3 regions of the Rhizobium sp. EC-SD404 genome follow, and region 3 is predicted to be linked to each of the others. Evidence: riboswitches for the same ligand, from Rfam matches in the RefSeq annotation. Region 3 holds a riboswitch; each other region holds the start of a gene.

Evidence for each region. A riboswitch is a leader RNA that binds a small molecule or an ion and turns the genes downstream of it on or off. The one in region 3 is predicted to bind cobalamin.
Region 1: another riboswitch for cobalamin. It lies ahead of GC125_RS13535 (HupE/UreJ family protein); the one in region 3 lies ahead of GC125_RS07600 (ABC transporter substrate-binding protein).
Region 2: another riboswitch for cobalamin. It lies ahead of GC125_RS14715 (HupE/UreJ family protein); the one in region 3 lies ahead of GC125_RS07600 (ABC transporter substrate-binding protein).

The regions. Positions count from the first base shown of each region.
Region 1 is NZ_LR701459.1:2,644,995-2,650,142, reverse strand. It holds gene GC125_RS13550 (FAD-dependent oxidoreductase) at 1-728, shown strand, start outside; gene GC125_RS13545 (DUF2783 domain-containing protein) at 725-922, shown strand; gene mgrA (L-glyceraldehyde 3-phosphate reductase) at 990-2,042, shown strand; cobalamin riboswitch at 2,103-2,289, shown strand; gene GC125_RS13535 (HupE/UreJ family protein) at 2,339-2,947, shown strand; gene znuA (zinc ABC transporter substrate-binding protein ZnuA) at 3,042-4,151, opposite strand; gene GC125_RS13525 (ATP-binding cassette domain-containing protein) at 4,262-5,148, shown strand, end outside.
Region 2 is NZ_LR701459.1:2,876,388-2,881,535, forward strand. It holds gene cobW (cobalamin biosynthesis protein CobW) at 1-537, opposite strand, end outside; gene cobU (bifunctional adenosylcobinamide kinase/adenosylcobinamide-phosphate guanylyltransferase) at 543-1,076, opposite strand; gene GC125_RS14715 (HupE/UreJ family protein) at 1,081-1,716, opposite strand; cobalamin riboswitch at 1,850-2,228, opposite strand; gene GC125_RS14720 (cobyric acid synthase) at 2,276-3,736, opposite strand; gene GC125_RS14725 (TadE/TadG family type IV pilus assembly protein) at 3,795-5,045, opposite strand.
Region 3 is NZ_LR701459.1:1,395,761-1,400,908, reverse strand. It holds gene phnE (phosphonate ABC transporter, permease protein PhnE) at 1-345, shown strand, start outside; gene GC125_RS07610 (metallochaperone AztD) at 754-2,037, shown strand; gene GC125_RS07605 (class I SAM-dependent methyltransferase) at 2,142-2,843, shown strand; cobalamin riboswitch at 3,013-3,208, shown strand; gene GC125_RS07600 (ABC transporter substrate-binding protein) at 3,338-4,351, shown strand; gene GC125_RS07595 (FecCD family ABC transporter permease) at 4,348-5,148, shown strand, end outside.

The DNA.
Region 1 (5,148 bases), 1.2 Mb from region 3:
GGCTCGATCGGTTCGTCCATGACCGCGTCGTCTTCGTCGGCGACAGCGCCCATGTGGTGTCGCCCTTCGGCGCGCGCGGCGGCAATGGCGGCATGCACGACGTCGACAATCTCGGCTGGAAACTCGCGGCGGTCATCCAGGGCAAGGCACCGGAGACGTTGATCGAGAGCTACAATGAAGAACGTGTCCACGGCGCCGACGAGAACATTGCGCAGTCCGCCAACGCGACCAATTTCATGACTCCGAAGACGGAGATGGAGCGCATCTTCCGCGATGAGGTCCTTCGGCTTGCGGCTGACGCGCCCTTTGCCCGGCGCCTCGTCAATTCCGGACGGCTGTCGCTGCCCTGTTCGCTGGAAGGAATGTCGATGCAGACGGCATCCGGGGTAGACGCTCCCGTCAAACCGGGCAGTGTTCTGCCCGATGCGCCGGTGCTCAAAGGCAACCGATCGACTTGGCTGCTCAACGAAATCGGCGGCGATTTCTGCGTGCTGACCACGGAGCGGGACCGGCCGATTGCAAACGGCTTGCCGGTCATCCAGGTCGTGGCCGATGCCTCGGCCGGCGAAGACTGCCTGATCGATCTGGAGGGGCACGCCCTCAAACGGCTTGGACAGGGTTTCACCTATCTCGTTCGGCCGGACCAGCACGTCGCGGCAGCGTTTGTCGCGCCCAGCGCCGACGACATTGCCGTCGCCCACAAACGCACGCTTGGAGCCGGCCAATGACCGATCTTCTGCAAGACCGGCTCGGACCTGCCGGCGATCGCTTCTATGCCGAGCTAATGGCGGCGCAACGGACGCTCTCGACCGAAGAGGCACAGCGCTTCAACGCACGGCTCATTCTCCTGATGGCGAACGCCATCGGCGATGGCGAGACGCTCGCTGCGCTGATCCGCGAGGCCGCGCGACGCAAGGCGTGAAGCCTCTTCCGTTTTGGCGGCGGAGCGCCTATCCCTCGCGCTTCAAAGCATGAAGGGAGATTGCGCCATGGCATGGCAGCCGGCTGAAAACCGTTACGAAACGATGCGCTACAACCGTTGCGGCCGCAGCGGGTTGAAGCTTCCCGCGATTTCCCTCGGTCTCTGGCACAATTTCGGCGACGACACGCCCCATCAGACCAAGCGCGACATCTGCCGCCGCGCCTTCGATCTCGGCATCACTCATTTCGACCTCGCCAACAATTACGGCCCGCCGCCCGGATCGGCGGAAACGGCTTTCGGCGAAATCCTGCGGACCGATTTTTCCGGCTACCGCGATCAGCTGATCATCTCTTCCAAGGCCGGCTACGACATGTGGCCGGGGCCCTATGGCGAGTGGGGCAGCCGCAAATACGTGATCGCCTCCTGCGACCAGAGCCTGAAGCGGATGGGTCTCGACTATGTCGACATCTTCTATTCGCACCGGTTCGATCCGGAAACGCCGCTTGAAGAGACGATGATGGCGCTCGATCAGATCGTGCGCTCCGGCAAGGCGCTCTATGCCGGTATCTCGTCCTACAACGCCCAGCGGACGCGGGAAGCCGCAGCGATCCTCAAGGACCTCGGCACGCCGTGCATCATCCACCAGCCGAGCTATTCCATGCTCAACCGCTGGGTCGAGGAGGATGGGCTTCTCGATGCGCTCGATGATCTCGGCATCGGCTCGATCGTGTTCTCGCCACTCGCGCAGGGCATGCTCACGACCAAGTATCTGAAGGGCGTACCTGACGACAGCCGTGCCAGCCAGGGCAAGTCCCTGATGCCGGAGTTCCTGAACGACAAGAACCTCGCCAATATCCGTGCGCTGAACGAGATCGCCGAGAAGCGCGGCCAGACGCTGGCGCAGATGGCAATCGCTTGGGTCCTGCGCGGTGGCCGCGTCACCTCGGCGCTGATCGGCGCGAGCCGTGTGTCGCAGGTGGAGGATTGCGTGGGTGCACTCGCCAATCTCGATTTCACCGATGCCGAGCTTGCCGAAATCGACAGCCATGCCCGCGACGCCGATATCAATCTGTGGGCGGCATCGGCGGAGCGCAAAGGGCCTGCCCGCAGAAAGAAGTGAAGCGTCAGCTTTTGCTCAAGAAATGAGCATCGGCACCGGTTGTGTTTTATCGCAGCCGCTGTCACCAATCGTTGCGACGGTGCCTTGAGTTTCAAGGTGAAACGGGAAGCCGGTGAAAAGCCGGCGCCGCCCCCGCGACTGTCAGGGACGACGCCCCTTCATCATGCCACTGGTGTGCTTCTTGCATCGGGAAGGCGGAGGGGATTGGTCCCGAGCCAGGAGACCGGCCGTCAGCCACGCGGCAAAGCCGCATATACGACCCAAAGGTGGGGCGGAGGGCCCCGAAAGGACAACACATGCGTATCTTGACCACACTTGCAGCCTTCGCGCTTTCGACTGGGGTGGCATTCGCCCATACCGGTCATGGCAGCCATGACAATGCAAGTTTCACCTACGGTTTCATGCATCCGTTGGGCGGCCTGGACCATCTTCTTGCGATGATCGCCGTCGGCTTTCTGGCGTATCTCGTCTCTGACCGAACCAGCTCGAACCGGCCGCTCTGGCTCGTCCCGGCAGCCTTTGTCGGCGCCATGGCGATCGGCGGGATCCTTGGCGCTTTTGCATTCGACCTGCCGCTCGTCGAACTCGGCATCGGCCTGTCGATCGTCGCCATCGGCGCAGCCGCCGCTTTCGGCCGCCAGATGCCGGTCGCTGCGGCCATGGCTCTCGTCGGCTTCTTCGCAATCTTCCATGGTCATGCGCACGGCACCGAAATGCCTCAGGACAGCGCGGGGCTCGCCTATGGCCTCGGCTTCATGGCGGCAACGGCCCTTCTTCATGCTGCGGGCATCGCAGCAGGCCTCGGCATCGGCAAGCTGTCGCGCTCGCAGGGCGTGCTTGCAGCGCGCGCCGGTGGCGGCGTGATGGCGCTTGCCGGTGTCGCCATCGTGGCCGGCATCATCTGATATTTCGCCGGACTGCGATCAACGCGATCAGAGAAAAGGCCCCGGCAGCGCTGTCGGGGCCTTTTTTCGTCGGGGTTTCAATCAAACGTAGTAATCAGCTTTCTTCGCCGAGACATGTCGCGAACGACGTCGCCATGTTGCGCAGAAGCTCGAAGTAGAGATCAGGCCCGTCGGCGATCTCCGCGCCTTCCGGATCCAGCACGCCCGCCTTCGCATCTGTGCCTTCGATCACGACATTGACGATCCGAGGCTCGAATTGCGGCTCGGCGAAGACGCAGGCAGCATCGAGCTCGCTCACGCGCTGGCGCAGTTCGGAGATGCGTTCCGCCCCCGGCGCCACTTCCGGGCTGATCGTAATCGCGCCGGCGGCTTGAAGGCCGAACCGCTCCTCGAAATAGCGATAGGCATCATGAAAGACGATGAAGGGCCGGTCGGCAACCGGTTCGACGGTCGTGGCGATGTCGGTCGACAATTCGTCGATCCGCGACGTCAGGTCATCCGCATTGCTGCGATAGACCTCGGCGTTGTCCGGATCGGCATCAGACAGAGCCGTCACGATCGCGCCCACCATCAACTTCGCATTTTCGGGATCCAGCCAATAATGCGGGTCAGTCCCGGAGTGATCATGCCCGGCATTGTCATCGTCACCATGGTCATGCGCGGCGTCTTCTTCGTCGGCATGGTCGTGACCGTGGTCGTCGTGGCTATGTTCGTCATGGCCGTGGTCGTGCTCTTCGTCATCGTGTGCATGCTCATCGGCGTCATGGCCGGCTTCAGCGTGCTCGTCATGAGCATGGTCGTCGCCATGGTCTCCATGATCGTGTGCCTCGAAGGCGCCGCCTTCGCGGAATTCGAGCCGCGTCAAGCCTTCGGTCTGTTCCAGCGTCACCACGCGGGCATTGGCGCTCAACGTGTCGAGCGGCTGGTCGAGGAAGGGCTCCAGCCCCGGACCGACCCAGAACACGAGCGGCGCGTCCTGCAGCATTGCTGCATCCGAGGGGCGCAGCGTGTAGGTATGCGGGGAGGCGGCGCCCTTGACGAGAAGTTCCGGTTCGCCCACGCCTTCCATCACGCCCGCGACCAGCGAGTGGATCGGCTTGATCGACGTAACCACGCCGTCGAGCGCCAAAGCGGGCGAGGCTGTCAGAGCGGTCGCCGCCATGAACGCGGCGGCCGACGATGCGACGAGAGCGGAAGATTTCATGCTAGTCCCTCAGTTCAGTTGAAATCGTAATCTTATAACGTTTCTTGTGTAACCCTATAACGTGTGCCATATGCGGTGACAAGCGCCGAAATGGCGCATCGAAAGGGTTGATGGTGCAGCGGACAAACCTTGTGGAGATGAGCGGCGTCGGAGTTCGGCGCAGCGGGCGCTGGCTGGTGCGTGGCGTCGATCTCACCATTTCGCCGGGCGAGATCGTGACGCTGATCGGTCCGAATGGCTCCGGCAAGTCGACCACCGCCAAGGCCGCCATCGGGTTGATGAAGGCAGACGAGGGCACTGTCACGCGCAAGCCGGATCTTACGATCGGCTACGTTCCGCAGAAGCTCGCCATAGACTGGACGCTGCCGCTGTCCGTGCGGCGGCTGATGACGCTGACCGGAAGCCGTCCGCGCGCCGAAATCGATGAAGTGCTCGAGGCGGTGGGCATCGCCCATCTGGCCGATGCGGAGGTCCAGCACCTTTCGGGCGGCGAATTCCAGCGCGCCCTGATGGCGCGGGCCATGGTGCGCCGGCCGGATCTCCTCATTCTCGACGAGCCGGTTCAAGGTGTCGATTTCTCCGGCGAGATTGAGCTTTACGATCTCATCAAGCAGATTCGCGACCGTACGGGCTGCGGCATTCTGCTGATCTCCCACGATCTGCATGTGGTGATGGCAGAAACAGATACGGTCATCTGCCTCAATGGCCATGTCTGCTGCCGCGGCGCGCCGGAGATCGTGGCTCAGAGCCCGGAATATCTGCAGTTGTTCGGCGCGCGCGCAGCTTCGACGCTGGCGGTCTACAGCCATCGTCACGACCACACCCATCTGCCCGACGGCCGGGTCAAGCATGCCGATGGTTCGGTGACGGACCATTGTCATCCCGATGACGGCCATCACCACGATCATGATCATAGCCACCAGCCGCATGATCACGCCGAGAGCGCCCCGGCTCCGAGCCATGAGCATGGTCATGAGCACGAGCAGGGGCACAGGGG
Region 2 (5,148 bases), 1.5 Mb from region 3:
GATGAGGTCGGCCGCCGTCAGCTGATCTTCGAACAGCTCTTCCAGCGGGCTTTCATGATCGAGGCTCTCGTCGGCGGCACGCATGGCGTCGACGCGATCTTCGTCATCGGCGAAGCGGCCGGCCGCGACTGCGGCGCTGTCGACGACGGTGACGACGCCGTCAACCGTGACGCGCTCCTTGATGCCGGGCCAGTTGAAGGCGTTGACGAGCGGTTGCGGCAGCGCGAGGCCCGAGGTCTCGATGATGATGTGATCCGGCAGGCGGTCGCGCTCCAGAAGCTTTTCCATCGTCGGGATGAAGTCGTCGGCGACCGTGCAGCAGATGCAGCCATTGGTCAGTTCGACGATGTCGTCTTCGGTACAGGTTTCGGCACCGCAGCCTTTCAGCACGTCGCCATCGACGCCCAGATCGCCGAATTCGTTGATGATCAGCGCGATGCGGCGCCCTTGCGCATTCATCAGCAGGTTTCGAATGAGCGTCGTCTTTCCGGCGCCGAGGAAGCCGGTGATCACCGTTGCCGGTATCTTCGCTTGCATGGAAACTAACCCTTCATTTTGAGCGGCAGGCCGGCTGCGACGAAGTAGACCTCGTCGGCGACCGCCGCGATTTTCTGGTGCAGGCGCCCTGCATGATCGCGAAAGGCGCGCGCCATGGAATTTTCCGGAACGATGCCGAGACCGACCTCATTGGAGACGAGGATAACGCGTCCGGGCGGGCTGACGAGGAGCGAGACGAGATCGTCGAAATCGGATTCGATCGCAGCATCGCCCTGCTCCTCCATCATGAGATTGGTGACCCAGAGCGTAAGGCAGTCCACCAGCACGACGCGTTCGGGACGCAGGTGCTCGCGCAGCACTCCCGTCAGCGACAGGGGGCAATCATGGGTCACCCAGTCCGCACCTCGATCAACCCGGTGGCGTGCGATCCGGGCACGCATCTCGTCGTCGAAGGCTTGTGCCGTCGCGACGTAATGGCGAGGAAGGCCGGTCTCCCGCGCCAGCGTCTCGGCGAATGCCGATTTGCCGGAGCGGGCTCCGCCGAGGACGAAGACCGCCCCGTTCCGTGCTGCTGCCATCCGCTCAGGCGAGACCGATCGCGGCAAGCAGATGCTCGCCCACGAGCAAAGCGCCAACGCCTGCCACGACACCACCGGAAATCCGCAATGCGACATTCTCGGCAGTTCGGCCCGGTGCGAACAGCGCCGTTACCGCAAGCCCGGCGCCGATCGCAATCAGGTACTGGGTCGCTGCGAAACCGGCGAGGTAGGCGAGAACCGGCGTTGTTTCGGCACCGAACACGGCTTCGCCATAGGCATGACCATGAAAGAGGCCGGCCAGCGCGAAGACGGCAGCGTAGGCGGCCGGCGCGTAGTCGCGGCCCGAAAGCAGCATGATGCCGAGCACCGCGACCGACAGCGCCACCATGACTTCCACGAAGGGCAGTCCCACCGATGCGAGATGTACGAGCGTTCCGACCACCGTCGCCCCGACGAAGAAGAGCGGCATGGCGAAGCGATGACGCGTGAGCGTTGCCGCGATGCCGACGGCGATGATGAAGGCCAGATGGTCGAGCCCGATGATCGGGTGCCCGATGCCGGACAGAAGACCGGCGGAGAATGTGGACGGCGTTTCGCCGCCCATCGGGTGGTGGGCATAGGCAGACGAGGCAAGCACAGTGAAGACTACGGCCGTCAAGCCGCGGTTCAAGACGATCATAAAGACAACTCCCGTGTCAGATGGGCCCAAAATGGCCTCTGAACGGTGTGTTCGCCTGACCGCGCAGCCTCCCCCAATATCCGGGCTTCCCGGAAACGAGACTGTTGGCCAAGAGCGGAACACCCCGTCCCTCTAGGTTCGAAATCGACGGGCAGGTCTCCTGGCTCATGGCTGCAGCATCGGGCGCAATGCCCGATGCAACGGCTTGTCCCTCACCTTCCCGGAGTTTGCGGCGCTGCGCTGGCGGACGATTCGTAGACAAGAGGCGTCCAGCCATGGTTCTGCGCAGTCGCCACTCCAGTGGCTTTTCCGGCGTCCTCGGTCTGGTGGTCCGCAATGCACCACGCATCGCTCCAACCGTCAGACCAAGATCGTCGGATGGGAAAGCCTCGCCACTCTACAGTCGCGGGGTCGGCTGCGATCAAGGCGCCCGGATTGGGTCCACCCCTCGCATTCCCTTTTCATCCCCGAACGCCGATGGCGGCCGAGGAACCTTTCGATGCACTAGAAATAGGCGTGGCGCGCGATCGGTGTCAATCGCGTTTGAGAACTGGGCGCATCATACAACAGCCGCCGAGGCGAGAAGCCTGTCGACATCCAGCACTTGCTCCAGCCGCGCGGCGATGGCGTCGAGGGCGATGTCCACGCCCTGCGCATACCCATCCGCACCGGCCTCGATCCCAAGCGTCGAGAGATAGGCGCGGCGAAACCCATCGGCAGCAAATAGGCCGTGGAGATAGGTGCCCATGACGCGCCCATCGGCCGTCATCGCGCCATCCGGTCGTCCGTCGATCACGACAGGCGCGCGTCCGGCATCGGGTCCCTCGCTAAGGCCGAGATGAATTTCGTATCCCTGCAACGGCTCGTCGAACACCGTCGAATGAGCGGCGACGTTGCGCACGATCTTGTCGGGCTCCATAACCGTTTCAATGTCGAGAAGGCCGAGCCCCTCGACGCGCGACGGGGCGCCTTCGAGCCCGAGCGGATCGGCGACGCTGCGCCCCAGCATCTGGTAGCCGCCGCAGATGCCGACGACATGCCCGCCGCGACGCACATGCCTGGCAAGATCGAGATCCCAACCATTCGCCCGAAAGGCGGCCAGGTCGCCGATGGTGGATTTCGAACCGGGGATCACGATCAGGCCGGCATCGTCCGGCAAGCGTTCGCCGCTGCGCACATAGACCAGTTCGACCTGCGGCTCGGCGGCGAGCGGATCGAGATCGTCGAAATTGGCGATTCGCGACAGAACGGGTACGGCCACCTTCAGCGCCCGCGCCGATCCCGCCACCAATCGCTCGAGCGCCACGGAATCCTCGGCCGGCAATCGAGCCGTCTCGGCCAGCCAAGGGACGACACCGAAGCTTTGCCAGCCGGTAAACCTCGTGATCGCCGCAAGCCCATCGTCGAAAAGCGACACGTCACCGCGAAACTTGTTGATCAGGAAGCCGCAGATCATGCGGCGGTCTTCTTCCGGCAGGATGTGGTGCGTTCCGACGAGCGAGGCGATCACGCCGCCGCGGTCGATGTCGCCGACGAGCACCACCGGTACGCCGGCCTTCGTCGCAAAGCCCATATTGGCGATGTCGCCAGCGCGCAGATTGATCTCGGCAGGCGACCCGGCCCCTTCCACCAGCACGAGGTCGCAATCCTGCTTGAGAAGCGCAAAGCTCTCCATCACCTTTTCGAGCAACTGCGGCTTCAGCGCCTGGTAGTCCCTGCCCCTGGCCTTGCCCACGACGCGGCCGTGAACGACGACCTGGCTTCCCGTCTCACTTTCCGGCTTCAGAAGGATCGGATTCATGTGGATCGAAGGCGCTATGCGCGCGGCCAGCGCCTGCAACCACTGCGCCCGCCCCATCTCGCCGCCATCCTCGGCGACGGCGGCGTTGTTCGACATGTTCTGCGGCTTGAAAGGTTTGACCCTGATCCCGCGGTTGGCCGCAAGCCGGCAGAGCCCGGCCACCAGAACCGTCTTGCCGACATCCGAGCCGGTTCCTTGCAACATCAGCGCTTTTGCCAAAAGACAGTCTCCGGCCGCAGATTGGGTCGGCCGTCCTTAGCACCCGCAATGGCAAAGGTCAGCGGGTGAGACGAAGCGCCGATGATACGAGCGATCCGCCGATATCCTCAAATGCCGCCGACAGTTCGGAAGCCGAATTTGCGTCATAGACATGATCGGCAACACCGGTGCAGGCGGTGTAAAGGTCGGTCAACGTCCCGTTCATGTAATAGGTAACTGCGTAGATCGTATAGCCCTGGTCGCGCATCCGCTGACACTGCCGGATCAACTGGGCATTGACCTCGTCTTCGGTATGCTCGTCGCCGGCTTGTTTTGGATGGTTCTTTCCGTCGGTCATGATGACGACGTGCTTGCCGGGTGTCTCCTCGTAGGACAGAGGCAAATCGGGGTTGTCGGGAAACCAGTGACCTTGCCAATCCGGCGAGAGCGAACGCCAGCCCCAGAGAAGCCCGACCTGCGTACTCGTGCCGTGATTGTTGGTCAGCGCGTTGATCCCGTCCTGGATCACCGCCCTGCTCTCCGTCAGAGCGATCATGCGAGATTGCGGGCAGGTTTCGTGCGGCCCGTCGAACATGGGAAGTTTTTCGACCGTTGGGGAAGCGTCCGTCTCACCATTGGTGCCACTGCGCCAACCGGAACACAGTGCAGATGCGGACGGCGAAAACGCATCCTTCTTCGGGTTTCTTGGCTGCGCATTTGCGACATTGCGGCCCGTCTGGTCCGCCATCCAATCCCAGCCATAGTCGACGAAATTGACGCGGCCGGAGAACGGCACGAGCGACACACGCACATTGGGAAGCGTCGCTTCCGTACCGTAAAATTCATCGATCAGACGGTTGGCTGCCAGCTTCATTTCCGGCATGCGGTTTTTCATGGAGTTGCTGACATCGAGCACGAGCGCCAGTTCCAGACCGCCGCGCCAGACGCTGCGAGCCTGTTTAGCGAAACTCTGAACACCGATATCCGCCGTCGGCGCATTGAGGACCGAGGCTATGCGCAACGGGATCGTGCGGTGGATGCTGAGCTGCAGCTCACCATTCACAAGGGAGACATCCCAATCGAGGTCATCGGCGTAGGCGAGAGACGAGATATAGCGGTCGACCTCGCGACGCGCGACGCTCTCGTCATCCAGGGAGATCCCTGCTGCCATCAGCACAGCCGCATCGGCGATCGCCTGCAAATTGGTACGTTCGCGCAACAGGTTGACATAGTCCACGGCGAGCCCTGCCGCACCCAGGAGCGGCAGGAAAGCCAGCGCGGTGATCATGGCGACGTTGCCGCGGCGATTGGATAGGAATTTTGAAATCATGGCTGAGACGGCCCCTGCTGCACCATGCAAGGGCTAGCGTATGCTACATTAACGATTGCTTACGTTTCGGCATTTCAATCAAGTCTAGGCCTTAAAAGTTCCG
Region 3 (5,148 bases):
ATCGGGTTCTGCGCACGCTTCTTCTCGGAGCGGATCGAAGAGGTGCGTCCGGGACCTTCGGAAGCGCTGACGGCAACGGGCGGTGGCCGCCTGTCCGTCATCTTCGGTGCCATCGTGCCGGAAACGCTGGCATCTATGACCGGCACAAGCCTTTATGCGGTTGAGAAAGCCATCCGTTCGGCCGTCACGCTCGGCCTCGTCGGCGCAGGCGGCATCGGGGTCGAGCTGTCCTCGTCCATGCGGCTTTTCAACTTCGATGAGGCAGCAGCAATCATCATCGTCATACTGGTCGTCGTGGTGGGCTTCGAGCAAATTTCCGCGGTGATCCGACGCCGCGTGATCTAGTTCGCGCCGAACAAGCGCGTCGAGCGCTCGATAGACTTGAAACGACCCGCCTGAAATCGCTCGCAAGTCGAACTGACACTCGGCTGGCCGACAGCCAATCAACATGACCTAGCCTAACTCTGTCGACGCGTGGGCGCTTGTACGGCGCGATGCGAAGCGGCGGCTTGATGCCGCCACAAGCCCGGCTCACGCCGCGATATGTGATAACATTACTTTTCCATTGACGAATGTAATATCGTTACGTAAATGGCTATCAGGGTGCCGACGGACCGGCTTGTCCATGCGGCGGCCGTCTTTGCCTTCGGCTGGTGGGATGACGGGCGATGGTTCTGTGCTTGCCTCATTCAAAGACTTCGACGCTCGGACGGCCCCGAAACCATCCATCCGTTCAATCGCAAGGAGACAATAATGCTACGATCGATCGCCTACGCATCCGGGGTCGCACTGATCTTGACGACCGGCGCTCTGGCGCAAGACGAAGGGCATGATACCGGCGATGTCACCTTTTACCGCGTGTTTGTCGGCGATCATTCCGCCCCTAGGGTCACCGCATTTGATTTGAGCAAGGCGGACAACCGCTGGACGTTCGAGACCACAGGTCAGGCCAAACTCTACGGAGCGGACGACGGAGCAGCCGTCGTTGCAGTCCAGTCGGATGATGACGCAGTCCACTTTATAAGGAGCGGTATCTCGCTCCATTCCCACGGGGAGCATTCCGACATTGAAATCGCGGATCCCGTCGCCGTCGAAGCGACCCTGACCGGCCCCCGCCCCTTTCACGTAATCGATCATGACGGCAAGATCGTCATCAATTTCGACCGGGGCGGCTTCGCCGAAATCATCGACGCGCATGAATTGTCCCAGGGCGAGCTGGAAACCACTCGCATTACACAGGCGCGTGCTCACCACGGATTCGTCGCTCCAGTGGGTCGAGACTGGGTGACGACTGTTGCCTCGGACGCCCCCGGCGAAGGGGATGCGGCGCCTGCGCGTATCGGCCTTCAGCAGGTCGACGAGGATGGCACTGCCATCGGCGACGTCGCCACCTGCACGGCAATTCATGGCGAGGCCTTCTCAGGCGAGTACTTGGCCGCAGGGTGCGATGAAGGCATTCTGACGGTAACGGCAAGTGCGGCCGGGCCTGTATTCGAGATGCTTGCGTATCCGGAAGACCTGCCGGCAGGTGAGAGCACCGGGACGCTTCTCGGCGCCAGGAGCATGCAAGCCTTTCTCGGCAATTACGGCGCCGATGGGCTTGTCGTCGTCGATCCCGCCGATGAACCGCATTTCCGGTACGTCGAGCTGCCCTTCCGCCGAATCGATTTCGTGCTCGATCCTGTGAATGTCCGATATGGCTACGTTCTGACGGAAGATGGGACGCTGCATCAGATCGACGTTCTGGATGCCAGCATCTCCAACAGCGCACGGATCACATCGCCTTACTCCATGGACGGCCACTGGAACGATCCGCGGCCGCGCCTGGCAATGGCAGGCGACGAGATCGTGATGACGGACCCGAACGAGGGTCTGGTTCGCCGCATCGCGAAGGACACGCTTGATGAGATCGAAACAGTCGCTGTCGAGGGCACGCCCTACAACATTGTTATCGTCGGTGGCAGCGGCGTCGTTCACGATGAGGATGGCGACGAAGCGCGCGATACATCCGGACACGAGAACCACAGCCACGATTGAGGGCTGCTCCATTTGCGCTCGGTCAATAGGCCGGGCGCTCCGGCTGTATTGAGCTGCTCACAGCACAGAGTGGCTCGTCATTTCCTGGATGAAAGAATTTCAAAATGCCCAATCCTCACACACCCGCAGCAGAGAGCTTTTTCAGCAGCGAGCTGGCACGCCGCTATGATGAGCGTAACAGCGAGCTCGGCGAACTCAGCGCCGGTATGCATTTTGCCATTCGGCTGGTTCTGGACGACCTGCCATCCGACGCGCGCATTCTCTGTATCGGAGTCGGAACCGGCGCGGAAATACTGTCGCTGGCTCGATCTCACGCGGATTGGCGCTTTGTCGGTGTCGATCCATCGGCCGAAATGCTCGCGGTGTGCCGCGAGAAGCTGACGAGTGCCGGCCTGCTCGACCGGTGCGAACTGATCACCGGATACATCGATGACGTGCCGGCCGATAAGGGGTTCGACGCCATCGTCACGGTCATGGTCGCGCATTTCATATCTCGCGATGATCGACCGAACTTCTATCGAAACGTCTATGACCGCCTCAGGAGCAGTGGGTATTTTGTCAGCACGGAAATCAGTGCCGATCTGGAAGCAGCTGACTTCCCGCCCATGCTGAGGGACTGGGCGCGAATACAGGCATTGATGGGTGCCACTCCGGAAGCCCTGCGCAATTTGCCCATGATCCTCCGCAACGAACTCAGCCTGTTGTCGCCCGAAGCGACCGAGCAGCTTCTTCAAGAAACAGGCTTCAATCCACCCATCCAATTCTTTCAGACGTTTCTTGTCCACGGCTGGTACTCAACCAAATGACGGACCCTGTTGATCGACATGATCGATATGCTGCGCGATCGCGGCTCTCAGGAAGTTCATGAACGCTTCGGCTCTATCGATTGCATCGGCTTCGTCCCATCCCGTTGGCGTCGGACCGATCGTGATCAAGAGTGTCTCTGTTTCAGCATTGTGCACGCGGGACGATTGAGTTACCGCTGTCGGTGTCGGTTTCCGAAAGGAAATAACAGGGAATTCGCAGGCGACCTCGGTCGTCAAACGAAACTGCCCCCGCAACTGTAGGCGGCGAGTACTCCCCCAAAAATCCACTGGATCGGTTGATCTGGGAAGGAAGGGGTGTGCAGCGACCCGTCAGTCAGGAGACCTACCGACACGCTTGAACGTTAACGCCGGCGGGGTGTCCGGAGGGGAAGTCGTGTGTTTGCAGCCACAGGCCGATTGCGCCGAGCCAACTTTCAATCACATCGTCCTCAGCCGGATTCCCGTCTCTTCAACACAGATCGGGGTCGATCCAAATGAACAACGTTTCTCTCGCCGTGGCGGTCATTTCCGTCGCGATCCTTTCGGCGTCCATATCAGCAAACGCGACGGACTATCCGCTGCAGATCGAAAACTGCGGGCATACACTCACTTTCGATGAAGCACCCAAACGCTCGGTCGCCGTCGGCCAGTCCGCCACCGAAATGCTCTACGCGCTTGGCCTCGCCGAAACCGTTCAGGGAACTTCGGTCTGGTTCAATGACATCAGCGGCGAATTTGCTGAGACAGACGCGAAAATTCCAAGACTTGCGGACAATGAGCCCAGTTTCGAAAGCGTCTTATCCACGCAACCGGAACTCGTTGTGGCGCAGTTTTCAAGCCAGGTCGGCGAGCAAGGCGGCGTCGCCACGCGCGAACAGTTTCACGAGCTGGGCGTTGAGACCTACGTGATGCCGGCTGACTGCGTCGGAAAGGATAACTCTGTTGGCGACGGTGTAAGAAGCGACAGTTTCGATGTCGAGACCGTCTATGAAGCGATCGCCGAACTGGCCACGATCTTCGATATCGAAGATCGTGGAGAAACTCTGACCGCTGAACTGAAGCAGCGCCAGGAAGCTGCCACCGCCCGCGCAGAGCAACTCGGACTTGGCGATGTCAGTGGCGTATTCTGGTTCTCCAGCGTCGAGGCAGGTTCCGATCCCTTCGTGGCCGGGCAACGCGGCATCCCTGCCTCCATGATGGCGACGCTCGGAATGACGAACGTTGTGGAATCGAAGGAGGAATGGCCCACGGTCGGCTGGGAGACGATCGCTCGCGCTGACCCAGATGTCATCATGATCGCCCGCATGGACAGGCGGCGTTACGCGGCGGATGATTTCGAAAGCAAGCTCGAGTTCCTGAAATCGGATCCTGTCACGAGCCAGATGACCGCGGTCAAGAACGATCGGATCATCATCGTCGACGCCCATGCCGTCCATGCATCGGTCCGCATGTTCGAAGGCTTGGAAGCGATGGCGGATGGCCTCGAAAACGCAGGTCTCGCGCAATGAGGCTTCTGGCGGCCGGCGGGCGACGTTCATGGAGCGGCGGCAGCATTGCTCTGCTGACTTCGGGGGCGATCGTGCTGATGCTGGCCGCCATCCTGGCCGGGACGGCTATCGGGGAAACGCCCATCTCGCTTGGCAGCGTTTTCGCCACCCTGGCCAATCGCCTGGCTGGCGGAGGCTATGCCGTGCCGCCGATCGACGAGGGCATCATCTGGAACTACCGGCTGACGCGTGCGATCGTGGCGCTCTGTTGTGGCGCGGCGCTCGCCGTTTCGGGTCTCGTGCTGCAGAGCCTTCTGCGCAACGCGCTTGCCGATCCTTACATCCTGGGTATTTCCGCCGGCGCATCCACAGGCGCCGTGGGGGTTATGGTCGCTGGCCTGGGGGCAGGCCTCATCTCCATCTCGCTTGGCGCCTTCATGGGCGCCATTCTCGCCTTCGCTTTCGTAGCAATCCTGGCCCAGGCCGCGGGTGGCGGCGCTGCACAACGAGCCACCGGCTTGATCATCTTGGCGGGCGTCGCGGGCTCTCAGCTTTTCAACGCGATCACCTCATTCGTCATCGCGCATTCCGCAAGCGCAGAGCAGGTCCGCGGCATCACGTTTTGGCTGCTCGGCAATTTGAGTTCGGTGCGTTGGCCGGACGTCCAGCTGGCATTTCCAGTGGCGCTCTTTGGGATACTCTTCTGCTGCTGGCACCGCCGCGCCCTCGATGCATTCGCATTCGGCTCGGAATCGGCGGCCTCGCTCGGCGTACCGGTACGCCGCATTCAGATCATGCTGGTTGGCACCGTGGCTCTC